DNA from 2 places in the Paenibacillus sp. CFBP13512 genome. Region 2 is predicted to be linked to the other one. Evidence: riboswitches for the same ligand, from Rfam matches in the RefSeq annotation. Region 2 holds a riboswitch; the other holds the start of a gene.
The links. Region 2 has a riboswitch for FMN ahead of ribD (bifunctional diaminohydroxyphosphoribosylaminopyrimidine deaminase/5-amino-6-(5-phosphoribosylamino)uracil reductase RibD). Riboswitches for the same ligand answer to the same signal wherever they lie in the genome.

Region 1: another riboswitch for FMN. It lies ahead of PaeCFBP13512_RS07665 (DMT family transporter); the one in region 2 lies ahead of ribD (bifunctional diaminohydroxyphosphoribosylaminopyrimidine deaminase/5-amino-6-(5-phosphoribosylamino)uracil reductase RibD).

Annotation. Positions count from the first base shown of each region.
Region 1 covers NZ_QGAD01000004.1:231,499-248,317, reverse strand. Annotated here, with positions in the region: gene PaeCFBP13512_RS07670 (family 43 glycosylhydrolase) at 108-1,514, shown strand; gene PaeCFBP13512_RS07665 (DMT family transporter) at 1,701-2,681, opposite strand; FMN riboswitch at 2,818-2,976, opposite strand; gene PaeCFBP13512_RS07660 (hypothetical protein) at 3,363-3,659, shown strand; gene PaeCFBP13512_RS07655 (hypothetical protein) at 3,725-4,597, opposite strand; gene PaeCFBP13512_RS07650 (LysR family transcriptional regulator) at 4,757-5,632, opposite strand; gene PaeCFBP13512_RS07645 (ABC transporter ATP-binding protein) at 5,848-6,831, shown strand; gene PaeCFBP13512_RS07640 (ABC transporter substrate-binding protein) at 6,877-7,911, shown strand; gene PaeCFBP13512_RS07635 (ABC transporter permease) at 7,926-9,611, shown strand; gene PaeCFBP13512_RS07630 (MBL fold metallo-hydrolase) at 9,608-10,930, shown strand; gene PaeCFBP13512_RS07625 (type B 50S ribosomal protein L31) at 11,132-11,380, opposite strand; gene PaeCFBP13512_RS07620 (globin-coupled sensor protein) at 11,488-12,549, opposite strand; gene PaeCFBP13512_RS07615 (DUF2161 domain-containing phosphodiesterase) at 12,821-13,534, shown strand; gene PaeCFBP13512_RS07610 (aminotransferase-like domain-containing protein) at 13,525-14,754, opposite strand; gene PaeCFBP13512_RS07605 (response regulator transcription factor) at 14,803-15,522, opposite strand; gene PaeCFBP13512_RS07600 (hypothetical protein) at 15,772-16,179, shown strand; gene PaeCFBP13512_RS07595 (phosphodiester glycosidase family protein) at 16,176-16,819, shown strand, end outside.
Region 2 covers NZ_QGAD01000001.1:135,376-152,194, forward strand. Annotated here, with positions in the region: gene PaeCFBP13512_RS00630 (HAMP domain-containing sensor histidine kinase) at 1-756, opposite strand, end outside; gene PaeCFBP13512_RS00635 (response regulator transcription factor) at 757-1,473, opposite strand; gene PaeCFBP13512_RS00640 (pseudouridine synthase) at 1,522-2,244, opposite strand; gene PaeCFBP13512_RS00645 (beta-mannosidase) at 2,397-5,030, opposite strand; gene PaeCFBP13512_RS00650 (iron-hydroxamate ABC transporter substrate-binding protein) at 5,371-6,321, shown strand; gene PaeCFBP13512_RS00655 (FecCD family ABC transporter permease) at 6,411-7,415, shown strand; gene PaeCFBP13512_RS00660 (FecCD family ABC transporter permease) at 7,412-8,422, shown strand; gene scpB (SMC-Scp complex subunit ScpB) at 8,535-9,272, opposite strand; gene PaeCFBP13512_RS00670 (segregation and condensation protein A) at 9,241-10,035, opposite strand; gene ribH (6,7-dimethyl-8-ribityllumazine synthase) at 10,179-10,646, opposite strand; gene ribB (3,4-dihydroxy-2-butanone-4-phosphate synthase) at 10,671-11,312, opposite strand; gene ribE (riboflavin synthase) at 11,646-12,317, opposite strand; gene ribD (bifunctional diaminohydroxyphosphoribosylaminopyrimidine deaminase/5-amino-6-(5-phosphoribosylamino)uracil reductase RibD) at 12,360-13,460, opposite strand; FMN riboswitch at 13,923-14,083, opposite strand; gene PaeCFBP13512_RS23440 (hypothetical protein) at 14,531-14,701, shown strand; gene PaeCFBP13512_RS00700 (amidohydrolase) at 14,806-16,407, opposite strand; gene PaeCFBP13512_RS00705 (hypothetical protein) at 16,438-16,819, opposite strand, start outside.

The sequences.
Region 1 (16,819 bases), on a different contig from region 2:
GAATGTCTATCCATCCAAAATATCGTCCTGTTCCACAACTCTATTCTGCGTTACAGTTCCTATTGTAAGCGTTCTCTATTTCAAGAATATGCAAAGGGGTTGAATCAATGAACAGTCGTCGATTGATGATCAAAGGAGGATTTTTATTTTTGCTATTCACTTTGCTTATGAGTACCAGTATCAGTATGGCTTCAGCAGCATCTGTACAAAAACAGTTTTATAATGTCATTATGCAAGATGGTGCAGATCCGTGGATGTATAAGCATACCGATGGATTCTATTATTTCACAAAAACGACAGGGAACAATGTCACGATCTGGAAATCTTCAACATTAACCGGGATTGATGCTGCTGAAAAACGTGAAATTACCACAGGTGGACAAAATGTCTGGGCGCCTGAAATTCATTTTCTTAATGGAGCTTGGTATATTTACTATGCCAAAGACGATGGAGATAATGCTAATCATCGTATGTATGTGATGCAGAATACGAGCAGTAATCCCATGCAAGGCACTTGGGTAGATAAAGGTCAAATCACCGATACAACGAACCGCTGGGCGATCGATGGCACTCCACTATCAGTTAACGGACAATTGTACTTTATTTGGTCAGGTTGGGAAGGAACCGATAATGTTAGACAAAATCTTTATATTGCCCATATGAGTAATCCGTGGACGATTGATTCTGCACGTGTTGAAATTGCTCGTCCTACGTATGCATGGGAAACGAATCATCAACCTAACGTCAATGAAGGCCCTCAAGTGGTGATCAAAAACAACAACATTAATCTAATCTATTCTGCCAGTGGAAGTTGGACGAATGATTATGCGTTAGGCTTAATTACAGCACAGACGAACAGCAATTTATTAAGCCCTTCGGCTTGGAGCAAACGTGCTCAACCTGTATTCTCTTCTGCTAATGGAGTCTATGGCCCGGGTCATGCTTCATTTACCACTTCTCCTGATGGCAAAGAAGATTGGATTGTATATCATGCTGCCAAATTCAACAATTCAGGCTGGAACCGAGAAATTCGTACTCAGAAATTCAGCTGGAATACAGACAATACACCTCAATTTGGTCAACCACTGAATCCAAATATGCAGATAGCTATTCCATCAGGTGAACCAGATCGCAACCGTTATGAAGGCGAGCAAGGAACTTTTGGCGGAGCAGCTTATGCTTCTTCAAGCCCTAATGGTTCAGGATCGTCCAAAGCAGGTCATATTGATACAACAGGCAGTTATGTACAATATTCTGTGAATGTTCCTACAACAGGAACCTATATGCTAGCTGCACGTACAGGCAATGGCACCGATGGACTGGATTGGTCTACCCTGCGCCTTTCTGTCGATAGCAATAATGCAACAGACTTTTTTATTACGAATAAAGGTTGGGAAAATTGGGGATTATCGACGCAACGTCTATCGTTGACAGCAGGTAATCATACGATTCGTTTTAGTAAAGGAAATGGTTATGGAGAGTTAGACTTCTTCGATCTAGTACGTATTCAATAAATATAGAATGCTTTCAGGCTTGAGATGACAAGCTACTGAATATTCGATATCTTATGACATCGCTGTCTTATACAAACTAAAAAAATCCTGTCTACTATAGCGGAATTTCGCTGGGTAGACAGGATTTTTGATATTAAAGTTACTATTTATAGATAGATGAACATATTCTTTTTGATACAACAGAGCTTATGACGCAGAAGGTACTGCTGTTTTGGCATCAGATGGTTGTTGACGTCTGGAAATAAAGAATAATGCTACCCAGATTAACAAGAATCCGACCAATTGAGCCCATGTTAATAATTGTCCAAATACGATCCAGTTAATAATGACACCGACTAATGGAAAGCTCAATTCTGCTAATGTTGCTACCGAAGCTTTGGTAGTCGACAATCCTTTATAATACATCAATAGACTGAGCAAGCCCGGCAATAAGGCTTGACCTAGCAAATTCAATGATACCGCTGCGATACCACCAGAATCAGCAGATAGGCTCCAAGCTGCACCTTCATGCCAAGTTAATACAAGCAATAATGGTAGTGCCATAATAAAGCGCAATGATGTGACGGTCTCATATTTCATCTGTCCCACCATTAAGCGTCCCATAACTGTAGATCCACCCCATAATGCAGCTGCACCTAGAGCAAATAGACTACCGACCTGTACAAATTCACTCATATGACCAATCGGAATCGCGAATCCGAAAGTTAAAATATACGTACCGACTAATGCTAAAGCAAATAACCAGCCAAATCCACGTGGTAATACTTCTTTCAAAATAATACGGGCTAATACGATCGCAAAGATTGGTTGTAATTTCTGTAATAATAAGACGGCATTGAGGTTACCATGAGCCAATCCCATCGTAAATAGAATCGTAGCAATTGCTGATCCACCCCATGATAAGAACAATAACGCTCCAATATGGCGCATTTTTAATCCTTTTAATTCAGCACGGTTCACCCATAATACCGGAGCTGCCGCTAGAAAAACAATCAAATGCTCCAACAATACCAACTGAGTTGAAGTCATTGTTTTCAGCAAAATAATTCGGAACAGTGGATCTACGCCCCATAAAGCGGCGCCTACAAAAACAAGCCAAAATCCACTTTTAATATGACGCTGTCTAGCTGATGATGCTGTTTTGATGTTATAACTTGCATTTTCCATGATTCAAACTCCCTACGTGATTAGAATTTGAATATGAGATCTCATACGGAAAGCCCCCGTTATCAACGTACAATAAACGGGGGCTTGATCAAATAAACCTGCAACTGTATTTTACAATACACTGGCATGCTTATCGGTTGATCTTCTCCCATCCGGACTTTACCGTCGGCTCTGGATTCTCACCAGATCAGTCATTCCTCTATAAAACGAAAAATGAGTCGCGGGCTACCATTTTTTCACTTGTAAAAAAATGTTCACCGCCGGTCGGGAATTGCACCCTACCCCGAAGATCTCTATTCGATTTTGGTTTGTTAGTATAATTTAGCTACTCTCATGTTTAACCATGAAAACAAGATTTGAAAACTTTCTTGTATCAAACATTCAATATATCTCATTATAAAGATACTTTTAGTAACTTGCAATAGTTTTGTACAAATAAATAGCTAACAATAGATTAAAACATTTAATCCCGATCAATTAACTATACTATACAACAAATATAATTTCTGTCTAGTCATGATCGAATGTTTCTATACATTTATAGATTTGTTGATAAAATGGAAAATATAACTATTTTCTTTTGCATTACTCTATTGTCACATATCTGTAACAGTTGTATAATTATAGATGCTTTACATGTTTCCACAATATTCAGTACATAATTGAGAGGGGTAGAAAAATTTGGATTATAATTCGCAAAACAATGGTTACCCGCCTGCGCAACCGGATGCACCTGCTTCTATTATCAGTGTGAAAGAGTGGATGCTTACACTTTTATTGTTAGCTATTCCAATTGTCAATCTAGTGATGTTATTTGTATGGGCTTTTGGTGGCGGTACTCATCCTACCAAAGCTAACTATGCCAAAGCAGGACTGTTATGGGCAGCAATTGTTATTGTTATTTACATTGTTATCTTTCTTGTTTTCGGTGCAGCATTCTTTGCAGGTATGGGCAATATGGAACGTAGCGGATACTAATAGAACAACCAAAAGAAGCACCTCGCAGGGTGCTTCTTTTTTTGTCTATTTTTAAATAGATGTTCTTAGTAACGATCTAATACCAATTGTGTTTTGAGCGAATCTTGTGGCACTAACCAACCTTCTTGATTCAAATAGTTCATCAATTGTTGACGATCTGCTGCTGCTGTATTGTAATCATCGGTTTTGAACGAAATCTCTATCACTGGCTCTGTACCTGTTCCTGAAGCATTGCGAATGGGCCAAATTTCAACATCCACATCGATTCCGTTCCATGTTCCTTCATATTTACTAGCTACTACAGGTCCATAAGCACGAGACACTTTTAGCTGCTTTTCACCCCAGCTTGATCCATCTTTCCACTTTTTCAATTTCCCTGGAAGATTATCTACAAGTAGAGACAATGCTTTGCTATCTGCTGGCAATGTAGCTCCTGATGTGGTTGCTTTAGACTTTTTATCATTAGAAAGACTTAACGTCTGCTTACCATAGCCCCAATCGACTTCAGCTTCATAATTCGTATCCGATGCATCAAATCCTTGTTGATTCGCTAGAGTTAACGCCGCATCAATATTTCCGTTAGCAATGTTATAACGCTTTTTATACGTCATTTCAAAATTATCTTTATCTGCTTTTTTGCGAAAACGTACATTCCAACCTTCACTATCTAACTGCTTATCACTAGTATCGAAATACTCTACCGCAATTTTCTGCGCTGTTGCAGGTAGATCAAAAGCATCTTTCACTTCAGACTGAATCGTTAGGTCGCTGTTCAGAATATCATCATCCAGCATAAATTTAACCTCATACGTTGGTGTGAGATTGGCGGCTTTGGCATCGACAACAGATGTAGATTGTGGAATATACAATCCTGCGAACAACACACTGCTTAGCAATACCAATGGAGCTTTTTTACTGAGCTTCAATCCTAAATTCATTTGCAAATTCTCCCCTGTCTGTGGAATATCATTTGACTACTACTCCAATGTAACAGTGAAGAATGATAGCGGAATCAACAGATATAGATCATTTCGTAAAAGATATCTATAGTTTCTATATGCTATTCATCACTTTTTCGATGCTACTGATATCTGCACTTAACTAAAATATTTCACAAACTGATGAATAAGCCCTGAATAATGACGTTGACTGTTATAGACATAATAAATGTAACGATGAAAAGGCGTATTCGGTAATGGTCGCATGTGGAGTAATCCTTGATGCACCTCTTCTTCGACAGCCATTTTGGATAAAAAAGAAACATACTCTCCCAACATGACCGACTTCTTAATCGCTTCCGGTGAATCGAGTTCCATATATTGCTCGGATACCACACCTACACTACTCATCCAGCGATTGCTCAATTGGCGTGTACTTGATTCGCTACCATGAAGAACAAATCGGCTTTGACGTAGCGTGTCCATATGCAACTCTTCATAGTCTGCCAGCTTGTGATCCGGCGCGAAAATAGCCACCATTTCATCTTCATCGACTAATCCTTTGACTAATGAAGGATGTTCGAACGGTTCAGTCAGCATAATACCTAGATCAATCTCATGATTAATCAACATTTCTCTGATCACAGGCGAAGGCTTTACAGCAATCGAAATACTCACTCCCGGATAAGCACGACTGAACGTATCTATAATAGAAGGTAATAAATAGGTCGCTGGTACATAACTTGCTCCTATTCGTAAATTTCCTCGTTCCAATGCTCCAAATTCTTGTACCACTCTTCTCGATTCTGCGGCTAATGCGTTAATCTTAACTGCATAATGAAGTAGTGCTTTACCGGGTTCTTTGAGCATCACTTTGCCACCTCTGGATTCGAACAACGCAACACCCATTTCTTTTTCCAAGCTTTTCATATGAAAAGTAACTGTCGGTTGCTTGAGCCCTAACTCATCTGCGACAGCGGTGATTTTGTGATGTCGGTCTAATAATTCTACTATTTGAAATTTGATCAAATTCATCGTATAACCCCCATCATTGCTTTTCTTCCACCGTACCATAGAAACATTCGATGATTGTCAAAAGGAACACACTATAAACTTAATGTTGCGTTTACATTCCCCACATACCCCGTGCAAATTGAGCAGATATACTACATATAGAAAGTAGTTCAGGGCAGTATTCGCACACAGTAATCATGCCGATGAACAAGCGTCAAAGATAGGTGGAATACAAAATGACAGCATTAACGATTCAAGGAATCAGCAAGTCTTTTGATGGTGTACAAGCATTACAAGCGACTGATCTAGTGATCGCTTCTGGCAAATTCACAACATTACTCGGACCTTCTGGTTGTGGCAAAACCACATTATTACGTATGATCGCTGGACTTGAAACGCCCGATCAAGGAGAGCTACGAATCGAGAATGATATTCTGTACTCTTTCAAGCAACGTAAAAATGTCCCTCCACACCGCCGTGGATTTGGAATGGTATTCCAAGAATTTGCCTTATGGCCGCATCTCACTGTTTTTGAAAATGTCGCTTTCAGTCTGCGTGCTTCCGGTCAGAAAAAAGATATTCAAGCACGCGTCATGACTGCACTGGAACAAGTACGTCTGCAAGGAATGGAACAACGTTATCCACATCAACTATCAGGTGGACAACAACAACGGGTCGCTTTTGCAAGAGCGATTGTGATGCAACCACGTCTAATTCTATTTGATGAACCACTAAGTGCATTAGATGCCATTTTACGTGATGAAATGCGAACAGAGTTAATGAATTTGGTACAACAGTTAGGTGTAACAGCCCTCTATGTTACCCATGATCAGACTGAAGCCATGGCGATGTCTGATGAGATTATTGTGATGCAGTCTGGATCGATTTTACAACGTGGAACACCTGAACAAATTTATCGACAACCGACTCATCCATTTGTAGCTCGCTTTATTGGACATTCCAATTGGATCGATAATGGACATCAGATGGTTCGTCCCGAGCATATCCGCTGGCAGAGCAATCATTCGCCTGATGAACATATACATACTGGAATGATACAACAGGTCAGCTATATGGGTGATCGCTATGAAATTCTATTGGATATGGGTGAAGAACGACTCTGGACGGCTTATCAAGATGAACGAATGACTGTCGGTGAACAGGTCCATATTTATATTTCTGCACAACATGTTCATACGATCGATGCTGTCTCTGTGTAATGAGCTATTCAAATATGGATTTAACCACTCTAGGAGGAATAAATAATGAAATGGAATCAATTGTGGCAAAAAGGAAGTCTGCTTGCTTTAACAGCGATCTTGGGAACAACACTTGCAGGTTGTAGCACTTCGACAGGTGCATCAAGCGCGGGTTCCTCTACAGCAAAAGATGCAGGTACACTGGTTGTCTATAGCGCAGGACCTGAAGGGTTAGCCAAAAAAATTCAAGCAGGTTTTGAAGCCAAAACAGGGATTAAAGTTGAAATGTTCCAGGGAACAACAGGTAAAATCCTTTCCCGTATGGAAGCTGAAAAAGCCAACCCTGTAGTCGATGTGGTTGTTCTCGCTTCTCTTCCATCTATGCAAGCATTAGCAAAAGAAGATATGACACTCGCTTATCCAGAAGCAGCTAATCACGATAAATTAGTCAAAGATTGGTCAGATACAGAAGGTAAATATGTGAGCTATAGCGCTTCTGCTCTCGGCATTGTCTACAATACCAAAGAAGTGACGACTCCACCTACATCATGGGCAGATCTTGCGAAGCCTGAATGGAAAGACAAAGTGAATATTCCTGATCCTTCGTTGTCTGGATCTGCGCTTGATTTTATTACAGGTTATTTAAGTGCTGAAGGCGATAAAGGTTGGTCATTATTTGAACAATACCAACAAAATGGAGTTGCTATTGCAGGTGCGAATCAAGAAGCACTTGATCCTGTCATTACTGGAGCCAAATCAGCTGTAGCTGCTGGTGTCGATTACATGGCATACAAAGCCAAAGCTGATGGTGAACCTGTCGATATCGTGTATCCAAAAGAAGGTACAGTCATTAGCCCACGTCCTGCGGCGATTATCAAAACAAGTCAACATGCTGATCAAGCCAAGCAATTTATCGACTACCTATTGTCAGATGAAGCACAACAAATGGTAACCAGTGCTTATCTATTACCAGGAAGAACTGATATCACTGCTGACAACCGTGCCAACTTAAGTGAAATTCCAACATATCCTGTGAAATGGGATTGGATGGGCGAACACAGCGAAGAAACAACAACCAAATTTACGAACCTATATAAATAAGTGGTGATCCTATGATGAAAACAAATACTAATCGAACTCTATTCACTTATCAAAAAATCAGTACGGCTGCGGCATTTTTGCTGCTCGCCGTACTAATTGTATTTCCGCTCCTGATGATTTTCCGAACAGCTATTGACCAAAATGGTGTGATAGATCTAATGGCTCCTTTGCGTCTGCTCGGTCAAAGTGATCTTACTTCGGTGATGTTCAGTACATTATGGCTGGGATGTTGTGTAATTGTCACGACGACAGTGCTGGCGCTACCTTTAGCGTGGATGATGGCGAAAACAGCGATTGGTAGACAACGTTGGTTAGATGTTGTTTTTCTGATCCCTTTTATGACACCCCCTTATATTGGTTCTATGGGTTGGATGTTATTTATGCAAAAGAACGGCTATATGGAGCAGATTCTTCCCGCTTCAGCCAAAATCACACCTGCTTTTTTCAGCTTTGGTGGCATGGTCATGATTATGAGCCTACATCTGTTTCCTTTTCTTTATCTAATTCTGCGCAATACGTTAGAACAGATCGGCGGAAGTACAGAAGAAGCTGCTTCTGTTCACGGTGCTTCCTTTGGCTATCGTTTCCGTCGCATTATTTTACCGTTATTATTGTCTAGCTATGCGATGGGCGCTCTATTAATCTTTGTCAAAACGATTGCTGAATTTGGTACGCCGGCTACCTTTGGTCGCAAAATCGGATTTTATGTTATGACGTCTGAGATTCATAAATATATTTCCAGTTGGCCGATTGATTTTGGCAAAGCGACTTCACTTGCTTCTTTACTTTTAACAGCATGTCTATTGATGTGGTATATCCAAAGTATATTAAGTAGTCGTTACTCTTACCGCTTAACAGGAGGTAAAGGATCACGTAGTAAAAAGTATTCTCTGCGTGGTTGGAGTGGAATTGTCTGCTGGTTGTATATCAGTGTATTACTGATTACCTCTATCGGTATTCCTTACTTTTCTGTGATTACGGCTTCATTATTGCGCTTGCGCGGAACAGGGCTAGCTGTCGGTAACTTTACGTTAGAGCATTATAAAGACTTGTTAAGCTGGGGTTCTGAGAGTATGGAAGCACTGATCAATAGCTTTACCCTTTCCCTTGTAGCTGCAACGATTGCTGTATTAATCGGTACATTTCTAGCGCTCAAAGTTGGACAGGGCAAACGATGGTCACAAAAAGGAATCGACCTATTCAGTCTAATGCCGAATACCGTTCCTGGAATCGTGATTGTTGTAGGATTGATCTTATTCTGGAATTCACCATGGATGCCTATTCCTCTTTACAATTCATATGGCATGGTGGTCTTAACGTATATTATTTTGTTCTTGCCGTATACGTTACAGTATGTCAAAGCGAACAATGGACAGATTGATCCTATTTTATTACAAGCCGGTGCAATCTCTGGCGGGCACCCTTTATATGTATTCCGTCGTATTTTACTGCCTCTACTGCTTCCCGGTATGATCGCAGGTTGGACAATGACGTTTACGATTGCTAATCGTGAATTGGTGGCTTCCCTGTTAATTTTGCCACCATCCATGCAGACTTCTGCAACGTATATTTTTGCTCAATTTGAACAAGGAGCTGTATCGATGGGAATGGCGATGGCTGTCGTTTCAGTGGGGATTACTACAATCTTACTGCTGATTTTACAGACATTACCTGCCTATCGGAAGCAGCAAGTATCATGATGGAACTCACTATACTTGGCGGTGCAGGTGAACATGGTCGATCCAGTTATCTACTCCAACAGGGGGAGCAGAGTCTGTTACTTGATTATGGTGTCAAAAAAGAAGGCGATGGACAATATCCGATCACTCCTGATATAGATGAAATGGTCGCTAGTCTACAGACTGTCTTTTTATCGCATGCTCATGAGGATCATTGTATTGCATTACCTTTGTTATATAAGCATGGTTACGCAGGCGATGTCTGGACAACTAGAGCTACGGTAGGTCAATTACCTGCTTATTTTGAAGCTTGGAAAAAGTATACCGATCATCGCTCAGCAACACGCCCTTACGATGATGAAGATCAACAGCGTATCCAATTTCGTTATTTGGAAGATATCGCCCCACCGGGGAGCTGGAGCCCTTTATTGCCTCATCTGAGTGTGTGCTGGGGTCGAGCAGGACATTTACCCGGTTCGATCTGGTTAGCGTTATGCTGGCATGATAAATATATTTTCTTTTCTGGAGATTATACATCAGAATCCCAGTTGTTAGCCGCCGACCGTCCACTGCACCAGACACGATTAATCTCAAAAACGCAAACGATTCCGGGTATTCTCCCTGATCTGGATATGGCAATTATTGATGCTGCGTATGGTGTTGACCCTGATCATCAAGATAATAAGTTAACCCAGTTGAAGCGACATATCGATGAGACTCTTCGGCAGCAGGGATCGGTGATGCTTCCTGTACCGGTCTATGGACGGGGACAAGAACTCATGTTATGGGCAAGTGAAGAATATCCGAACACGCCCCTGCTTGTCGAAGCAGGGCTACTTAATAACTTGCGTTCATTTACAGCCGATACGTACTGGCTTCATTCACAAGCATGTGCACGGATTGAACGTTTGCTTCAGCACCCGTTGCTGTATGTCATGGATGATGAACTATCTCGCACCACTTTGCCTGCACAATATCAGCAATTTATTTTATTTACCGATGATGGTATGATGCAATCGGTCAAAGCACAACAACATTATGAACGTATAGCAAACAATGAACATAATGCCGTGATTTTTACAGGGCATCTGGCGCATGGTTGCTTCGGACGTAGACTGTTGCTCGATACAGAACGTGAAGGTTGTAAAGTTTATTATGTCCGTTATAAAGTCCATCAAGGGCTTCCTGATGTACGGCGAATGTTACTGGACCTCAAAAGTCCACCTGCACTACTTGTTCATGCGACCAAATCACGTACCGATGGACTGGCGCTACGATTAGAACAAGAAGGGTTCCATCGTATTCATTCATTGCTTCCAGAAGACAAAATACAATTTTGAGTCCCTATAATTTTGAGTCACAACGATGATCATGGGAATGACGATACATGAACATGATCATCCCATATCATTTCTTACCTTTCTATAAAAAGGCAACAAAAAAAGCGTACCATATTCATATCCTAGGATACGAACAGGTACGCTTTTTATGACGGTTCAAAACAGTTCGAAAACGTTTTGAAATGGTGTTCAACGTACGTCTTAGTTTTTCAAGCCGTATTTTTTGTTGAACTTGTCTACGCGGCCACCGATGTCTGCGTTTCTTTGTTTACCAGTGTAAAACGGGTGAGAAGCAGAACTAGTATCAACGCGAATCACTTGATAAGTGTTGCCATCTTCCCATTCCATAGTTTCGCCGGAAGTTTTAGTTGTTCCACTCAGGAACTTATATCCGCAACTTGGATCAAGAAAAATAGCTTGTTGGAATTTAGGATGTCCTTCTTTTTTCATGAGTATCACCTTCGTTCATAAAATTAATCGCACTTTTCTTATTATACACCGTTATATCCAAATGTCAAAGAACTTATGTTTTTAATTGCAATTAATTTTGAAATTTTTTAGGAAAGCTTGGGATTCATCTCTGTTCCTACAATAACTGCCGAATCCTCTGACTCTGTATGTTGCAATTGTTCTAATTCAGAAGCTACTTGTTGAATCATATCTGCAAAAGCCGCTAGTTCTTGTGAACGTCCTGCTTGATGACGTGACCACTCTACATTTTTGCCAAATTCAGATTGTACTTGATCCAGCTTACTCATAATCACTTTTAGCGTCAGACTGATATCTTGTAACGCATTTTGTGATGATCCGGCTAGCTTGCGTACTTCTTGCGCTACAATACTGAATCCTCTACCATATTCACCAGCATGAGCCGCTTCTATTGAAGCATTCAGACCTAACAGATGCGTCTGTTCCGATATTTCACGCATCACTGTTCCTACTTTACTAATCTCTTTGACTTCATGCCCTAGCTCGTCCATCTGTTGCAATGAACTTTCTTGTGAATGTGCCATTTGATCTGCTGATTCTGAGATCACACGTGCATTATCATTTAATTTGACAATCATCTCACTGATCCGATTAACGGCTTCTGTGACAGCCGTCAGCATATGCTCTTTTTGATTGACCATATTTTGAATACGGTGTTGCTCTCGTTCACCATATGCTTCTAGCACCAATTGGGAATCCAGATTAAACATCTTAGTCAACGCATGCAGTACTTTGATCCATTGATCAGGAATTTCACGTTCTAATACAACCGTTGCAATATCGGTATACGTCATATACGTACCTAGATAATAATCCGAATTTAGTCCGATTCGTGAGTGAATCCGACCAATCTTAAGTCTTTGCTCAATAAATTCTTCATCTACCGTGCCTGCCGCTAGTGAAATCCAGTAATCTCGTTGTGTCTGCTTCAGTCGATCTATTGTGGAACCTGCTTGCTTAATAATCTCATGCAAGGCTGGATATTGCTCAATATGATTATAAAAGTGATCAACAACCTCATCAACGACTTTGACAAATAAATCATAATGATGATGCAGTAATTGCAAATCAGCTTCTGTTAAGCCAATATATTGAAGTTGTTGTTGACGCTGCTTGGATACTTGGATCATGTGTAATACCTCCTTTTTGATTGATTATCAATCTCTATGATTTTATTCGTATCTTACCTTTTATTGTAAAAGATAGCTAATACCTAACATAAAATTTCATTCAAAATAGAGTACGCAATCACTAACTATTTTTATAACCTATTTCATCTTTTGTATTGTTTTTGTAGCGCTTCTATCTTGTGATCATCCTATGCTATACTGTCGAACATAAGACTCAACATCGTGCTATTTTATGGATAAAAGATGTACGTATTTAAAAGGAGAGAACATCGTGGCTGTACAACGAGAAACCGAACTTTATCTTCCAATCAAACAGTTCTTTACAGCTCAAGGATATGATATCAAAAGCGAAGTAAAGCATTGCGATCTGGTAGGTATACGAGAACAAGATCAGGAACCCCTGATTATCGAGATCAAAAAAACATTCAATATCGCTTTACTTCTACAAGGGATCGAACGACTGAAGCTTAGCTCCAATGTCTATCTGGCTGTTGAAAAAAATCGTGCCAAAAAAGGAGCGCACAATCAGCGTTGGAGTGAAATCACTGAATTGTGCCACCGATTGGGCTTAGGGTTAATTGTCGTGACTTTGTACAAAACAAAATCTCCCTTTGTCGAGATATTATGTAGTCCAGCGATATCTTCTAAGCCTGTTCGACCTGCTCGCCGTGGAAGTCGCAAACAAAGGTTGTTACAAGAAATTGCTGAACGAAGCGGAGATTACAATCTAGGTGGAAGTACAGGCACACCTCTGATAACCGCTTATCGTGAAAAAGCGCTGCGAATCGCTTCTGCTTTTGGTACCGACCTTTATCTATCACCACGGATATTGCGTGAGCGAAGCGGTGTCGGTACTACAGCAACGATAATGCAGCGCAATCATTATGGATGGTTTGAGCGGGTTGCTCGTGGTAGTTATCAATTAACTCCAGCCGGTAAGCTTGCTTTGGAACAATATGCGCATGTTGTCGAGAATCAGAAGTGACTTTGAGTTCTCATTTCAGCAATGCATTCAGAGATCAGATTCATGCCCAGTAATAACTCATCTCGTCCGGGATGGGTAAAGTTAAGACGAATCGCACTTTTACCTTCATCACTAGCATAACAACGGGCACCTGGTAAAAATGAAACGCCTTTGGTCATCGCTCTTGTTAACAGTTCTTCGCCATCTAACTGATCTGGCAATGCTGCCCACAAAAACATTCCGCCTGAAGGCACATCTACTTGGGTTCCATGCCAGTTAGGACGTTTGAGCAATTCAAGCATTAATTTGAGTCGAATCTCATACTCACGATTCAACATTGTAATATGATTATCCCAATTGAAGCGTGGCGATTGTAACAGACGTAACAAAATCGCCTGATTCATTGAGCTGGATTGCCAATCGGCGGTTTGCTTGGCAGCTGACATCACTTCGATCAATCGTGGATCTCCTGCTGCCCAACCTACCCGTAAAGCAGGTGCGATCGTTTTACTAAATGATCCGATATAAAGAACATGATTGCCTCCTTGCTCCCGATCCAATTGAAACAAGCTTGGATAACGACGGCGGAAAGAACGAACCGATTCCAATCCATAACGTAAGTCTCCGTATGAATCGTCTTCTGCGATCAACAATGTATATCGCTTACAAAGCTCTAGGATGGCTCGTCTACGCTCTAAGCTCCATACTCTTCCCGTAGGATTAGCGAAGCTTGGCGAAGCGCACAATAGCTTAGGACCATGTTCTACAATCAATCGTTCTAGATCTTCTGGAATCATACCTTCTTCATCACAATCCACATGAATCACATTTGCCCCTTGTAGACGAAGCACTTGCAGACAACCTGGTGAAGCCGGAGATTCAACCAATACTGTATCTTCCCGATCCACATAAATACGCACTAACAAATCTATCGTCTGCTGACTACCTGATGTTAACAAAATATCTTCAGGATCTACATTTAATTTCTGATCGATTTGCCAGCGGGTATTGAGCCAATTACGCAAAGCTAATGAACCAGCTGCTTCTCCATACTGAAGAACAAGCGGACCTGCTGAAAAAACAGCCCCTGCCGCCTCTCCTAATTGTGCCAATGGAAAAAGTTCTTCTGCTGGTAATTCTTCAGCGAGCGAAATCCATGATTCTCGGCGCTGTCTATTATCAATCGACCTGACTGAAAATGAAGGCATATTACTCACACTTGCTGCAAAAGAAAATTCCACCGCTCCAGCCTCCTGTACGATGCTTTTTCAAGATCATACACCTGAACTTTAATCGAGAGCAACCTCTTTTACTGGAACGATACTTTCAGGCGGTGTGATCATGTTGTTCATCGTTGCTATATTGAACGAAGCAGTATGCGAATATAACGTGTATTTTTCAATCGCTTGAGCGCGGCTGTTCACACCAAGTTTGTTATATATTTTGCGTAAATAGTTATCAACAGAACGTCGGCTCACACGGATCATATAAGCGATCTTATCGTATGTAAACCCTTGTGTAATTTGGATCATAATCGTGTGTTCGATTTTGGAAAGATCAAAATAACCATCGGTAGGAATTTCAGCAGGAATAGGAACTACTCCTTGATGAAGCCATGACAGAGGAATAACGGTTGATCCTTGACGTAGACTACTGATTAAATGCAACAATTGTGCAGGCGAAGATTCTTTAGATAACATGCCACTAGCACCCATACTCATTAATCCTGCAAATAAGGATAAATTATTATCGCTGGTCAACACGATCACATGGCTATCTCGACTCGCTTGTTTTACTTGGCGCAAATATAATTGAACCGATCCTTCAGGTAATGCATCATCTAGTAAAACAAGGTTAGGTTGAACACTAGCTACCAAATCGACGCCATCTTTTACAGAACTTGCAGTTCCGATAACACTCAAATGGGCTGTCTCTTCTAGTATCATTTTTGTTCCAAGCATCAGCGCCGGATGATTATCAATGATGATAACCTTCCAAATGTCCTCCATTTTGATACTTCCCCCTTTATAAAACGTTATTAGTTACTGATTATTAACTTATATCTTGATATCGGCATCTTTCGTTAGATTTTTAACGTTTTTTGGATATTTGTGGATGTTGTCTCATGCGAGAATTGGATAATAGAAGAATTAGATACGTAAAATTTAAAATTAGTTTTAGGAAGATAGACTAGCTATATTGGACATGTTAAAATGGATTTTGGTCAAAAATAAAAAGCTTTATAGAGGTGAATAAATATGCATTCTAAAGCAGAGTCTTCTTCCCGTACAACGATGCGACATCAGAACAACAAAGGGTCCTCTGCCAAATGGTTTCTGGTATTTTGGATATTGATTATAGCGCTGGGTGCAACGATCGCCTACTTATATAGCAATCATATGAAGCAACAGATGATCACATCGATCAAAGCTGATACAGAGCGACAGATTTCATTATTGCAAAGTGATTATGAAAGTCGATTAAATGAAATGTCTAAAGAAATGACCGCTTTGCAAAGTAAAGTGGATTCGTTTAACGAACTGCTTACTTTTACAAAAGATAATGCGAGCAGCAAAACCGATAACAGCAACAAATTGTACACTCAATTGAATGAAGTCCAAAAGCAACTCAATACTTTACAAAAGAAAATGGATTTATTGAAATGAGTATACGTGCCAAAAAAATCAATCGGTTATTGATGTTAGCGACAGCGCCTTTTGCCGGGTTATTAGTTATTATGTTGCTTCAATCCAATCAGGTAGCTGTTCCTTTGGATATCGAAAAGTATGCGCCAATCAATCATCTTAGCGATCAATCTCAACAAATTCTAACTCACCTGAAACAAGCTGAAAAAGTAGCTGTCCAGACTTCATCGTCTATTGAACGCACGACCAAGCTATACAATCAGACCACATCAACGATGTCTCATATTGTGCAGACTGCTTCTTCACAAGCCAGTAAGCCTGAACAAATTTACAATAAGCGGATCACTTCCAAATTAGGTGCAGCTTCTGAGAAAGTGAACAGTCAGCGCATCAATATTGAGCTGTATCGTCTAAATCCGGGCACATACAAAGCCTATGCTATGAAAATTAAGCTGAAAGAGCCTTCTGCGATGAATATGACCCTCGGTAAAGATTCATGGGGTGGCGCAGAAACGACCTTAACAGCAGTTCAGCGTTCAGGAGCTATTGCCGGGATCAATGCTGGCGGTTTTGCAGACGGTGGTGGCAAACGCTATCCTTTAAGTACAACAGTACTGAATGGCAAATATATCAATGGCTTTCAATCGACATTCAAAGACTT
Region 2 (16,819 bases):
AGAAACATTAGCGACAAAATCACGTCGCATTTTCTCTGCTTTCACTTCATCCGTTACATTACGAAGCACAGATACCGTTCCACGTACATCATCTCCTGAGTACAACGGAGCCATATTAACAGACCAGACTTGTTGTTTGACATGGATATTCGAACTTTGATCCTGACGTTCACTTATCACACTCTGGAACATCGGATACAATGGTTCGGGCACTTTGGTATCCGCTGTGATTCCATCTTGTTCTTGACGTTCCCAGCCTGCTTTGTGCCATGTATCCATAATCATTTCGCCTGGTGGATTATGCAGAATCATATTTCCAGATTTATCGAATGTAATCACAGCATCTCCCATACTGCGGAGTATACTTGCCATTTGTTCTTTTTCCAGTTGTAAATTCTGAATATTCTTTTCCAATTCTTCTGCCATATGATTAAAGGCGCTCGCTAATTGCCCAATTTCATCACTAGTTTGCAAAGAAACACGTGTATTGTACTTTCCTTTGCGAATCCCGTCTGCGGCTTGAATTAATTGCTGCATCGGTTGTGTAATTTTGGTCAATAAAAAAAGAGCGAAAAAGGTAGTCATCGAGAATCCTACGATAGAGACATAGGTAAATAAACGTTTGATTGAACCGGAATTGGTAAATGTGCTATCAATATAAGGCAACAAAAATAAACCAAGTGTTAAAAGTACACAAGCCACTAATGCGCTAATCGTCAGCCACAACTTACCGACAAGCGTTCTCCAGAAGTCCACTTACTTTGGAACCTCTAACTTGTAACCAACGCCCCATACCGTAGTGATCATTGCGGCTGATTCAGGTGATACTTTATTTAGTTTTTCACGCAACCGTTTTACATGGGTATCTACAGTACGCAAATCACCAAAAAATTCATAATTCCAGACATCTTTGAGCAATTCTTCACGTGAAAAGACTTTATCCGGTGATACCGCTAGAAAATGTAGCAATTCGTATTCTTTCGGAGTCAAGCTAATCTCATGCCCACTTGCAGTGACACGATGCGCATCATGCTCAATAATCAAATTCGGGAATACAATATTATTACTTGAATTGTTTTCTTGAGACAGATAAGCGGTTGCTGAAGAACGACGCATAATCGCTTTGACCCGATAGATCACTTCGCGCGGGCTAAATGGTTTGACCACATAATCATCTGCACCGACTTCAAATCCTTGCACACGGTTCACTTCTTCGCCTTTGGCGGTTAGCATCAATACCGGTGTTGATTTCACTTGGCGTAAACGACTACATACTTCGATTCCATCTATACCGGGAAGCATCAAATCAAGCATAATTAATCCGTAATCTTCTGCGACTGCTTTGCGTAGAGCGGCTTCACCGTCTTCCGCTTCATCAATTTCATAACCTTCTTTTTCCAAATACATGCGTAGTAAACGGCGAATACGTTCTTCGTCATCTACCACTAAAATGCGATTCATCTGGTCACTCATTCACTAAAGCCTCCTAGCTGTCATCAATGGATATAAATGATCTCTATGTTATGCTTTACCGCTGCTTTTTAGCTTATCAATTTCTTCTTTGGTCAAATGGCGATAAAGACCACGCTTCAAATTACCGATCAGTAACTCGCCAAAAGAAATACGTTTCAAACGAACTACTTTATGAGATAACGCTTCAAACATACGACGAATCTGACGGTTTCTACCTTCATGAATCGTTACACGTATCGTAGCTTGTTTCTTCTCTGTATCGATATCATAATAATCTGCTTCAGCAGGTTGAGTCATACCGTCTTCCAATTGAATTCCTTGGCGGAACTTCTCTAGTGCTGTACCGTGTGGTACGCCTTCTACGGTTACATGATACGTTTTGGGTACATGATGTCTTGGATGAGTTAAGCGATTAGCTAATTCCCCATCATTGGTCAAAATCAAAAGACCTTCTGAATCATAATCCAGTCGTCCTACAGGATATACACGCTCACGAACACCTTTAAGATAATCGCCTACAATTTTACGTCCTTCTGGATCAGAAGCACTTGTAATTACACCTTTAGGTTTGTTGAACATAATGTATACTTTTTTCTCCGCAGCAATTGATCGTCCGTTGACAATAATCTCATCCACTGTTGGATCTGCTTTGGTTCCAAGCTCAGTTACTACTTCGCCGTTCAGAGTTACCTTACCCGCAACAATTAACTCTTCACATTTGCGTCGGGAAGCTATACCTGCTTGTGCTAATATTTTTTGCAATCGTTCCATAATAGTTAATTCACCTCACACTAATGATACTCATCTATGCACAAAATCACAAGACACTCCCCAAGTTTATTGTGATTTTAGGGAGTTTCATGTGATTTTGAAAGGATATATTTAAAAGGAAAACTGTCGATTCAATCCATATAGATCGCTTCTTATGAAAGATGAATAAAATCTGCCATCGATTGAATCTGCAAACCTTCTGGCTTTGCAGGAACAAAATGAGGTAAATGAGGTACAGGTTTCTGCACAATATTAGACTCCACATGGCTATGAGCGGCTTCTTCCACTTCTTGTAGTGTCTGTAACTTCTTGAATTGAACAGTCTTCGTCACGCCAGGAATCAGATCAAAGAAGTTATCACTAAAGATTCCTTCATTTTCGCTAGATAACCAGACCTGACGTGCTAATACATCAGTAGTCAATTGATAGGCAACCACACCATCGACTTCTGTTTCTACGATCTGAAGATGTGGCTGTTGCAATGATAGCTCAGGCGCAGACACAAAGTAAGCGATCTCTGCATGAATCAATTGATCTTCATGCTCCAATTCGGCTACCAGTATCGCTTCAGCTGGATGAACATCTCCAAGTAACTGTTCTGTCGTCACAGACAATACTTTGATCGCTTCTCCACCTGCAAGTGTAAGAGATTGCGGCATTTCTTTGTACAACGTTCCATCCAGTCCAAGTACTTTCACGCGTACAGTGAGTGACTTGGGTGCAATCAGATCCGAAACTAGATGAATATCAACTTTGCCTGAGACCGATTGATCAATCGAGATCAAAATATCTTCAAAGCTACGTTTGGCATAATATTGAACTGCTTTCCAGCGACCATAGTAATCCATACTTGACCATGATGCTACAGGCCAGCAATCATTCATTTGCCAGTATAATGTTCCCATGCAATAAGGTTTACGACGACGATGAGCTTCAATCGCTGTTTTCATCGCTTCGGCTTGCAGAACTTGACTCATATATAAGAAGGAAGGGAATTCTTTAGGTGCTGGTAAATATTTATCCATATATTCTTTGATTAGTCGATTACCTGCACCATTTTTCTGATGACGTAGCATTACTTCAGATTCCAATTCCAAATCTGATTCTTCAGCATACGTACGAACAGACTTGTATTCTGGGAACGATTGAAAACCGTACTCACTCATAAAGCGTCCAATATATGTGTTGTACCGCTCAAATGGTTCGCTGTTATGCCATACTCCCCAATAATGAATATCTCCAGAATCTGTAATACCATGAGTATGCTGTTTTTCGTTATTTGTCACTGCAACTATAGGTGAAGAAGGCCAATACGAGATCCCTGGATGTTCGGTTTGCACGACTTCTGGTAATAACTCATGGAACAGTGCTTCATAATCTGCCCAGATTTGAGTACGTTGTTCTGCATTATAATCTTTTTTCCAACCCCAACCGCCATCTTCCACATATTGAGACCAAGCTGAATCAATCTCATTATTACCACACCAAAGCACAATACTTGGATGATTGCGTAGACGACGAATATTATCTTCTGCTTCTGCTTGCACACTATCTAAGAACTCTTCATCCCCCGGGTACATACTACAAGCAAACATAAAGTCTTGCCATACCAGAATACCGTACTCATCACAGAGGTCATAAAACTCATCATTTTCATAAATACCGCCGCCCCATACACGCAGCATATTCATATTCGATTCCACAGCAGTCACAATCTCATGACGATAGCGCTCTAATGTCACTCGTGGTGAAAAGCTGTCATTTGGAATATGGTTAGCTCCTTTGGCAAATACCGGTACACCGTTCAGTTCAAAATAAAACGAAGTTCCTGGATAATCAGGATGTGGTTCGGTAACCAGACGAATAGCGCGAATACCTGTGCGTTCTGATTTGACAGCTAGTGTCTGATTCTGCTCTAACACTTCCACTGTAAACGTATACAGATAAGCATCGCCGAGTCCTCTAGACCACCACAATTTAGGATTATTTAACGTTAAAGGAATCTGTACAGCATCTGTACCTTCAGCCAAAGTTACAATCTGCTCCCAATTTTGTCCGTCAGCATAAACACGCAAATTAACCTGACGTTCTTGTTCGGAATAAATTTGCACAACTGCTGTTAGATCGGCAGATTCAGCATGCACTTGATTTTGACGAATATATACATTTTCGATACGCACATCTGACCATGCCACTAATTCGGCTTCACGCCAGATTCCACTCGTAACAAAACGTGGACCCCAATCCCATCCATAATGATAAGGCGCTTTACGAGCAAAAACGCTAACTCTTTTGTCTCCTAGCTCGCCAACTTCAGATTGATCATTGGTTGCCGGTAATCCGTAACCTAAAGCTTCAAGCTTCGGTAAGTCTTCCATAATCGGGGAACGGAAATGAATACGAATATGATTGGCACCTAATCGGATGTAAGGCTTCACATCTGCACGCCATGTACGGAACATATTATCGGCTGACAATACATGTTGTTCATTTACATATACTTCTGCATAGGTGTCCAAACCTGCAAAAACAAGTTCAATATGCGAATGATTCATCACATTTTCTTCGACATCAATTGTTGTTATGTACTCCCAGTCCTTTTTATCAATCCATTGCACGTCTTTCTCATTAGTACCATAAAAAGGGTTCGAAATTTTACCATTATCTAATAAATCAGTATGCACTGTCCCTGGCACAGTAGCTGGTAACCACTCTGATTCATCGACAGCTTTGAAAGTCCATTGCTTTAACGATTGACGAAATTGTAGCGCTTGCAAATTAGTCATAAGACAAATTCATCCTTCCAATATTAGGTTATGAGTACACCTTACTACGACTAGATTTAAGAAGCAAATCGGCTGATATGCTATAACGTCTATGTTGCGGTATTTCATTACTAAATACGGCAGTTTGCAATAGAATACACCGTTTTTCTATTTTATATACTAGCTTATCCCATCTATTTGGCTATCTGTATTTCATCTGTAGTATTTACCATATTTAAGCGTTATTTTAATATCATAATTAAAATAAATATTGACAAAGAAAACGCTTGGATTTAAAGTTTGAGAGTCATTGTATGATAATGATTATCAATTTCATTCTATCTAAAAGGAGAATTAACGTATGAAAAAATTGTTGTTACCATTAATGATGGTGATTGTGTTGGTATTAAGCGCATGTGGTAATGCGTCGGAAAAGCAGGCAACTACAGGCAATACAAGTTCTTCAGAAGCAAGCACTTCTACTCCAGCAGCTACAGGTACCATTACATATCAATCTGAGACAGGCCCTGTAGAAGTTCCAGCTAACCCACAACGTGTTATTGCTTTAGCAGGTTATGCAGGCAACTTGATTGCTCTTGGTGTTCCACTGGTTGGTGTAGATTCATGGACAAAAGCTGATCCTAACTTTGCAGAACAATTAAAAGATGTCGCTGAAGTATCAGATGAAAATATAGAAAAAATGATTGAACTCAAACCTGATTTGATTATTGCTGCAAGCGATACTAAAAACATGGATAAATTAAAAAAAATTGCTCCAGTTGTTGCTTATACGTATAACAAAGTCGATTATTTGAAACAGGTTGAAGAAATCGCTAAAGCGGTGAACCAAGCAGATAAAGGCGCTGCATGGATCGCTGATTTTAAAGAACGTGCACAAAAAGCAGGTACAGAAATCAAAGCTAAAATTGGCGATGATGCTACTGTAACCGTGATGGAAGGCGATTCCAAGCAACTCTATATATTCGGTAGTGCTTGGGGACGTGGTACTGAGATCATTTATCAAGCAATGGGTCTCAAAATGCCTGATAAAGTGAAAGAAATGACCTCTGAAAAAGGATATTATGATCTATCGCTTGAAGTATTACCTGAATATCTAGGCGATTATGTATTCTATAGTAAAGACCCGAGCGTAGATGCTTCATTCCAGAATACAGATACGTACAAAAATATTCCAGCGGTTAAAAACAAACATGTATTTGAAGTCGATGCACGTGGATTCTATTTCAATGATGCGGCATCTTTAGATTATCAGTTAGACTTTATTACGAAATCGTTGCTAGGTCAGTCTTAAATCTAAATTACAAATGAAAAGAAGGGGCGCCTAGCGTTCCTTCTTTTCTAAATACAGAGAAGGAAACGATCCGTATAATGAAAAATGATATGACTGCAAAACATTTCCGTTCTTTTCTTATCAAATTGGTACTGATGATATTATTATTTGTTGTTGTGTTCGTCGTCGCTATTATGGTGGGTGCTAAAAGTATCTCATTATCTGATATCTGGAATGCGATATTTCATCCTCAAGTGACCGGTGGAGATATCTCTATTATTCGTGAACTTCGTCTTCCACGCGAAGTTGCAGGTGTCTTGGTAGGAGCAGCACTTGCTGTGGCTGGAGCGATTATGCAAGGATTAACTCGTAATCCTTTGGCTGATCCCGGGTTGCTTGGATTAAGTTCCGGTGCGAATGCAGCACTTGCTATTGCTTTAGTTTTTTTACCTTCGATTGGATATTTTGGTATTATGATCGCTTGTTTTATCGGAGCAGCGGTAGGTATGCTTCTCGTATTTGGATTAACCGCTATTCGTAAACGCAACATGTCACCGCTACGTATGGTGCTAGCAGGAGCAGCCGTTTCAGCTTTATTATCTGCTGTGGCTGAAGGAGTTAGTCTACAATTCAAAATTTCGAAAAGTGTCACGATGTGGACATCTGGCGGATTGATCGGTACAACATGGGGACAGATTCAAAGTATTACACCTGTTATCGTGATCTGTATTGTGATTGCTATTCTATGTTCAAGACAACTCACTATCCTTAGCTTGAATGAGAGTACTGCTGTAGGATTAGGACTGCAAACGCAACAGATCAAAATGGTGTTGTTTGTATTAATTACATTACTTGCAGGTGCATCCGTCGCATTGGTTGGAAATCTAGCTTTTATCGGGCTAATGATTCCTCATCTGGTACGTATGGTTGCAGGTACTGATTATCGAACAATTTTGCCACTATCTGCGATTGCAGGCGCAACATTTATGGTATTTGCAGATACATTTGCACGCATGATCAATGCTCCTTTTGAGACACCATTAGCAGCGATTGTCGCGATTATAGGTCTACCTTTCTTTCTACTGATTGTACGTAAAGGAGTGCGATCATTATGATAAAACAATTACAACCTGCCCGTTACCAAAAAATGATTCTTGTTGTATTCACCGTTGTTATTTTGATTACGATGGTAATAGCTTTGAGTGTTGGGTCTTCTTCGGTATCGTATGATCGGCTGATTCCAACATTGCTTGGACAAGGTACTTTTGTAGATGAGTTTGTACTCTTTTCTATTCGATTACCCCGTATGTTGGTGACTTTACTTGCAGGAATGGCACTGGCTTTGTCTGGTTGTGTATTGCAGGGAGTCACCCGTAATGAACTTGCTGATCCGGGTATTATCGGGATTAATGCAGGAGCAGGTCTAGGGGTTACTGTATTTTTCTTATTTGCACCGCTTGAAGTGGGGACGTTTGTCTACATATTACCTATCGTGGCTTTTTTAGGGGCATTGATTACAGCGATATTCATTTATCTATTTTCGTATAATCGTGTAGAAGGCATGCAACCGATGAAGTTTATTATTACAGGTGTTGGATTTTCTCTCGCCTTATCCGGTGTAATGATCGTATTAATCTCCTCCGTAGATCGGGTAAAAGTCGATTTTATTTCAAGATGGTTAGCTGGCAATGTATGGGGAACCGATTGGCCGTTTGTCATCGCTCTATTACCGTGGCTGATTATTCTGACTCCCTTTATACTGTATAAATGTCGCTCTCTGAATCTGTTAGCGCTAAATGAAGGTACTGCGATTGGTGCGGGGGTACCGATTCAAAAAGATCGTATTTTACTCATGTTAGCTGCTGTGGCGCTTGCTGCGTCTGCCGTATCTGTAACAGGCGGTATTGCTTTTATCGGACTGATGGCTCCCCATATCGCTAGAGCGCTTGTCGGGCCACGTCATCAATTGTTTGTGCCTGTAGCTATTCTGATCGGTGGATGGTTATTACTGGTTGCAGATACGATCGGTCGCAACTTGTCTGATCCTGATGGGTTGCCCGCGGGGATCGTTGTAGCCTTAATCGGAGCTCCTTATTTTCTTTATTTGCTATTGAAAAAGTAAATCCTAACAAAAAAAGCAAAAACCATTTCGGATATTCTCGAAATCGTTTTTGCTTTTTTCGTTTATGAGATGATATTGCTCGAATCGTATCCTTTATATGAGGATATACGATTTAGTCTTCGATCGATGTATCTTTGGAAGACGTGGATGATGGTAGTGTAGTCTCTTTTGATGATGATTGCTCTGTACTCGAAATAGATTCTGAAAGAATATCTTCTGCAATTTCAGTTAGTTCTTCACCTAATTCTTCTAGCTCTACTATATCTTCACTATGCACTTTCTCTTCCAAACGATCGAATAATAACTGTGTTTCCCCTTCTAAATCATCTGCATTTTCAAAAGCAGACGCATCAGGGAGTTCACGAATATTACCAAGACCAAAGTAATCCAAAAACGATTTGGTTGTACCGTATAAAATAGGTCGTCCAATCGCTTCAGCCCGTCCTGTTTCTTGAATCAAATCTTTGTTCACTAACGTATAGATCGCACGCTCTGATTTGACACCACGAATTTCTTCAATCTCGATACGTGTAATCGGCTGGCGATACGCTACGATAGATAACGTTTCAAGTGCGGCTTGAGATAATGAAGAACGGGAAGGCGAATATGCCAATCGTTCATAATATTCCGCATGGGCACGTATCGTTGATAACTGATACCCTCCTGCAATATTAACGACTTGAATCCCCCGTCTTGCTTTCTTCAGATCAGCTTGCAATTCTTCGATAGCGATCTGTACCGTTTGTACCGGTTGATCGGTTACTTCTGAAATTTGCTTCGCATTCAATCCTTCTTCTCCAGCCAGAAATAACATACCTTCAATAATCGACTTCAATTTCTGGGACTTCATTGTTACTTATTTCACCTCTCCACTCCATCACGATATCGTCAAAAAGCCGGCTTTGGTAGCAGGAAATTTGCTTCATTTTCATTAATTCCAGCACAGCCAAAAAAGTCACCACGATCTCATGACGATACATTTCCTGGTGTAGCAGTTTGGAAAACAACAAGCTTTCTCCTTTACCTAATCCTTGAAAACGGGTAGAGACTTCACGTATCCGATCTTTGACCGAAATCTCATCACGCTGAATCCTTGTGACTTGTGTACGACGAACGACTTTACGAAGCGCTTTGCGAAAAGCTTCCATCAAGTCTAACGTGTGCAGTCCTTCTACTGGATTCACATCATCTTTTGGCATAAAAGCAGTTAAGTCTTCCGGTTCTTTTGTGAAAATCAGACTACGCTCGGTTTCCATTTCCCGTAAATGAACCGCAATTCCCTTGTACTTACGGTATTCTACCAGCTTGCGTACCAACTCTGCACGCGGGTCCAGATCGTCTTCCTCATAATAATCAAAATCATCCATCTCTATCACAGGCGGACGTGGCAATAGCAACTTGCTTTTGATTGACAATAATGTCGCTGCCATCACTAGAAATTCACTGGTCACTTCAAGTTCCAATTCTTTCATGCTATGAAGATATTCCAGATATTGATCTGTAATTTTGCTGATCGGAATATCCTGGATATTAATTTCGGATTCATCAATTAAATGAAGCAACAAATCGAGCGGCCCTTCAAACGTTTCCAGTTTGTACAGTACAGTCGTCACTGGACCACTCCTCTTAATCAATAGATTCTCATCTCTTATTGTATCTCAATCGCGCACTTTTCACAGTATATATTCAGCAAAAAAAGGGCAAATCCTGTTTCTGCCCTTTTTTTGCTTTCTATTTGATTATTATACGGTACATCTTATTTCATCATTTTCGTTAAATTCGCCATTTCGATAGCTGCATTTGCGGAATCCCAGCCTTTGTTGCCTGCTTTGGTTCCTGCACGTTCAATCGCTTGCTCGATACTTTCAGTCGTTACAATTCCGAAAATAACAGGTACACCTGTTTTTAAATTAATAGCAGATACGCCTTTGGCGACTTCATTACATACATAATCATAATGGGTAGTAGAACCACGAATCACAGTTCCCAGTGTAATGACTGCATCGTATTTTCCACTTTCAGCCATCTTTTGTGCAACTAAAGGAATTTCAAATGCTCCTGGCACCCATGCCACATCAATATCATTTTCAGCGGTTCCGTGACGTTTGAGTGCATCCAGTGCTCCGCCTAGAAGTTTGGTCGTAATAAATTCATTAAAACGTCCAACAACAATACCAAATTTAAGATCCTGCGCGATTAAATGTCCTTCAAAAATATTAGCCATAGTGTTCATCCTCTTTTCGATAAATTAGTTAGTATGAAGCGTTGGAGATGTCTGTTCCAAATAGGTAATTAACGCTTGAATGCTGATCAATTTGAGCTGATGTTGTGTTGCGATCTTCTGTAATTCTGGCAAACGTGCCATCGTACCATCGGTATTCATAATTTCACAGATCACACCGGCAGGTGGAGCATCACATAAGCGAGCCAAATCAATAGCGGCTTCTGTATGTCCTGCACGTTGCCGTACACCGCCTTCACTCGCAATCAATGGAAACATATGACCTGGACGGCGAAAATGAGATGCTGTTGCTTCTGGATCGGTCAGACCGATGACGGTCATGGATCGCTCTTGTGCAGAGATTCCTGTAGATGTACTGATATGATCTACAGATACTGTAAAAGCCGTGCCATGATAATCGGTATTTTGCGCAACCATAGGAATCAGTTCTAGCTCTGTCGCACGCTCACTCGTGATCGGAGCACATACCAGACCACGACCTTCAGTGACCATAAAATTGATGACTTCAGGAGTCGCACGATCAGCTAAAGCGATAAAGTCGCCTTCATTTTCCCGATCTTCATCATCAACCACGATAATCACTTTTCCTTGCTTCAAATCTTCTAACGCTTCTTCGATAGAATGTAAGTGGGTAGATGCATGATTCATTGATATAACCTCCTTTTGAACTCTCTCGTGCTTATACTGCCAAGCGCTTGCTGTAAGATATTTTGCTTTGCAAAAATCATTTTTTATTGAACTCTTTCGCGCTTATACTGCCAAGCGCTTGCTGTCAGATATTTTGCTTTGCAAAAATCATTTTTTTATTGAACTCTTTCACGCTTATACTGCCAAGCGCTTACTGTAAGATATTTTGCTTTGCAAAAATCATTTTTTATTGAACTCTTTCGCGCTTATACTGCCAAGCGCTTACTGTAAGATATTTTGCTTTGCAAAAATCATTTTTTTATTGAACTCTTTCGCGCTTATACTGCCAAGCGCTTACATATATCCATTTTCCTGCAAAAATTGACTGGTGATTGATGGCTTTTTCTGATGGGTTGCATCATTAGCTGTATTCGATTGGTACTGTAATAAATGTTCGACATATTTACCAAGCACATCACATTCAATATTGACCATGTCGCCTGCTTTGCGGTAAGCAAGCACTGTTTCTTTAAGCGTATGAGGAATAATCGAGATTGTAAACGAAGTGCTGGTTACCGATACTACCGTTAAGCTGATTCCATCGACTGTGATTGAACCTTTGGGAATGATATAACGAAATAAATCATGATCTGTCGGTGCAATCTGGAAAATCACAGCATTCTGGTTACTCTGTATCTGCTCAATATGCGCTGTTCCATCGACATGACCTTGTACAATATGCCCTCCAAAGCGTCCGTTAGCGATCATCGCCCGCTCTAGATTAATCGGACTGCCTGTCGTCAGTTCTTTAAGACTGGACGACCGATAAGTCTCTGGCATTACGTCTACTGTAAACATCGAACCTGCAATCGTGGTTACTGTTAAGCAGACCCCGTTACATGCTACGCTGTCTCCAATTTGAAGCCCGTCCATAATACGTGATGCGTTAATACCCAGAACCATCGTTTCACCACGTCGTCCATTTTGTCTCAGTGTTCCTATTTCTTCGATCAATCCGGTGAACATAGATAGATATCCTCCTTTCGATAAAGCTGATCTGCTCCAAGGTTATAGGTGATGATAACGTGGTAATCCACTGATATAAACATTGTCCTCTAACGTCTCTATTTCGAGTTCATCTAAAGTGACTGCTTGATTCATTTTTTCAAATCCGTCAAATGCAAAAGTGGATAATGTACCCCCGATAATTTTGGGAGCAAAAAATAAAGTGATTCGATCGATCAATCCAGCTTCAAGCATCGAACCGTTCAGCGTACCTCCACCTTCTAACAGAATCGAAGATATCTCCAGTTCGCCAAGCTTTTTCATCGCAAAAGGAAGATCCACATACGGGCCGCTACCACAGATAATGACTGTGATTCCACGTTCTTGTAGTTCATGGATACGATCTCGATTCGCTTGATATGTTGTGACAATAATCGTAGGAGCCACTTCTGTATTTAATAACTTGGCGGTATCAGGAATACGAAGTTGCGAGTCAATCACAATTCGAGTCGGCTGAAGACCTGTCACTTCTGTACGTGTGGTCAGCTCAGGATCATCAGCCAATACTGTACCAATGCCTACCATAATGCCTTGATGACGATGACGCATCGTATGAACGATCGTACGAGCATCGCTATTGGATATCCATTTACTATCCCCTGTGCGAGAAGCCAGACGACCGTCTAACGTACTGGCTGTTTTGAGCGTTACGAAAGGTAGCCCTGTTGTAATATATTTGTTAAATGTTTCGTTCAGTCGTTCTGATCGCTTAGCCAGTACTCCTGTCACCACTTCAATCCCATGACTGCGTAGCTTTTCGATACCTGAACCAGCTACCTGTGGATTCGGATCTACTGCTGCCACCACAACCCGCTTCACTTTTTCTTTGATCAGACGATCACTACAAGGAGGCGTTTTGCCATAATGACTGCATGGCTCTAATGTCACATACGCTGTTGCACCTTCTGCTTGATCTCCTGCCATATTGAGCGCATGGACTTCAGCATGTCCGGTTCCACGTTGTAAATGGGCTCCCATGCCGACAATTCTGCCGTCTTTGACGACTACGCAACCGACAACAGGATTGATATCTGTCTGCCCTTGAGCCTTTTCTGCTAAATCTAGTGCTAGTGTCATGTAAAATTCATCATTGATTACGTTCATGATTAAGGGCTCCTTCGATACAATAGATCTTTCATACCGCACCATGCAATAGATCATCTATACGGTAATGATTTCACATATTCGTATCCTCATATTTAGTTACTATTCATAATTTAATAACTAAATTATAAAGGTTAAAATGATACAATGACAAGCAAAAAGCCCTGTAAACCGGAATAATATCCGAATGTTTACAGGGCTTAACATCTTCATGTATAGGAGTAAGAATGGAATGTGCTTATTTGATGGCGATCGTATGTCTGTAAATGTACAGCACAAAACTGTATATCTACTATCGGCTCAGCTTGATCCACTGATCCAATATCAACATATTTTCAATATATAGACTATCATCAGAGACCAAATAAACCTGTTATCCACAGATTATTGCTTCCTGAAAATAGTAAACTATACACTCAAATAAGTGCATCTTAATTCAGAAATCGCTATGCAAGCGACTTCTGTATCCCTCTCCCATCCAGACTATACTGTCGGCTCCGGATTCTCACCAGATCCACCGTCTATGATTATACAACACATAGCCGGGTCACGGACTTAGAGACCTATACAAACTTGATCTCAACACCGCCGGTGGGGAATTGCGCCCCGCCCCGAAGGATAACGTATGAAATTATAATCACGATTTTGCTGTGATGCTGAAATCATATCATCGAAACAATTAAAAATCAAGAAAGCTCCATTTCTACCTTTTTTGTAGATAGTCATTATGAATATTATTCTTTTGAAAATGACTTGTCGCATGACTTGTCTATTACTAATATTGTATAATAAATTGACTTTTTTATAGTTAGATAATGTATGTTGTCACCCATTGTAAGTTCTTTATTATTCACATAGAAAGGTGCTTGATGATGCTATTTATCCACAAAAAGCTTATTCGCAAACTAACTACACCGTACATAGAAGCCAATACGCAGATCTGTTATGCCCAGTCTCAAAGTTTTGCCTCCTATTCTAGTAAAACGATATTGCTCCTAAATCATGATAAGCTAATCATTTTATTTCTTAATTTTTTCTCATCAAAAGTCATACATACTCTAGAGATTCCAGTGACTGATCTACAGGAGCAGAATTATAATACAGGCAGTTTGCTGGATGCTTTATGGTCATTTCAAAGTAACGGTCAACGCTGGCGGTTTCGAATCATCAAAAAAATCTTGCCACTCGGCACCATGCAACAAGACTTTTTAGATTTTTTGCAACACCATATTATTCGTTAATCCAATATAAAAAAACACCTATACATAAGCTCTGTCCAAAAAAGCAGATCATCTATAGGTGTTTTTTGAGTTCATGATGTGCTAAATAGAATAACTACAGTTTACTAGGCTTGATAAGCGATATGTCCATTAACAATGGTCATCTTAACTTGAGTCTGTAACAAAGACTCTGAATCTGTTGCGATATCTCGATCCAGTACTGTAAAATCAGCAGCTTTGCCAACTTGAATACTACCTCGCTCTTGTTCTTCGCCTGCCGCTTGTGCACTACCGACTGTAAATAAATGTACAGCTTCCGCTATAGTCAGTCGCTCCTGCGGTAAATAGCCTTCTACAGGCTCTGCACTATGAGGTTTGCGACGAGTGACAGCCGCATGAATACCAAGCATGGGATCAAGTGGCTCGATCGGTGCATCACTTCCACCAGCACAGATTACGCCTGCGTCTATTAACTTTTTCCAAGCATACAAATAATCTGTACGCTCTGCACCCACACGTTCCATCACCCATGGGAAATCACTGGCTACAAATCGAGGCTGAATATCTGCAATCAGTGGCAATTGAGTCATACGCTTTAGCAATAATTGATCCAGTACTTGAGCATGAATAAATCGATCTGGTAAATGGGAAATGCCTTGTAGTGGATGAGCTTCCATCGCCGATAAAGTAAGGTCAGCTGCTCCATCCCCAATGGCATGTACCGCAATCGGATAACCAAGCGAACGTGCATACGATGTAATTTCATTCAATTGAGCAGTTGTATGAATTGCCATTCCTCGTGTATGAGGTGCATCGCTATACGGTTGTTGGAGTAGCGCCGTACGTCCACCAATCGCTCCGTCTGAGAACAATTTGGCTGCACCAATGCGCAACCATTCATCTCCGTCCCCTGCTCGTAAGCCCAATGCTTGCGCTTCTTGTAAATGAGTATAAAAAATCAATTGATGTGTTCGGAAATGTAGCCCTTCTGCATGCAATTCACGATAAATCTGCAACATGGTCTCTATACTTCCCAAAAACCGTAAATCTTCCGTATGTGACGCTGTTAATCCCAATCGAAGCGCATCCTGACAAGCGCGCCGAATCGCTTCTTTTTTGGTATTATAATCAGGTTCTGGTTGTACTGCGGTAAAAGCCGCTGAAGCTTCTTCATAAATCCAGCCATTTAATTCTCCTGCTTCATCACGACCATAGGAGCCTGCTTCAGGATCTGGTGAAGAAGAGGTCACTCCTGCTCTGGAAAAGGCTAGACTGTTGCCTAGAAAAGCATGAAAACACGTTCTCGTCAGGTAAATAGGATGCTCTGTTGTAATCTCATCTAGCTCTGTTCGTAAAGGTGGAATCGGTGGGTTAAAGTTATTTTCATTCCAGTTCAAGCCTACAATCCATTGCCCTGCTGGTGTCATAGCTACACGCTGACGAATCAGGCTGATCATTTCTTCTTTGGATGTCACTTCTGAGAAATCGAGCATCGATAACTTCATTCCGTGCATCGACAAGTGCATATGAGAATCCGTTAATCCGGGCAAGACATAAGCACCATCCCAATCCACTTGGTGATAGTCTTTGCCAGACAACTGTAGTGATAATTCTGAAGTGGTACCAACCGCTTGAATAATGCCATTGTCTATGTAGATTGCATCTGCATCGGGTTGAAGATGAGTGCTAAATGCAAATGTTCCATGTGTAAATAATGTGCCTGCCATTAATCATTCTCCTTTATTTCATAGATCTATTTATTTAATGTACTTGATAGAGTTTTCTTTAGCAATCATATACATATTGCTCACTAGATGTTGCCCTCTATATGAAGTCGACAAATCCAAATCTTTTTCTTTTACAAGACAGATCACATGTTTACGGTACTCAGGATGTTCACGTTCTTCTTCTAATGTATGCTCTGAAATGATGACTTTTAGCACCTGTCTGCCTGATACAAAAAATAGTGGGCATGAAGAGATCGTATCTGTTTTGACATACACGGAAATAATAAAAATAATCACTAATAAAGAAAGAGCTACATTCATGATCGATGAATAATCTAATGCAATACGAGGCAATAATAATGTGATCAAAAAGAAAGAATATTCGCTAGCCGATAATTTCTCAAAGTGGCGC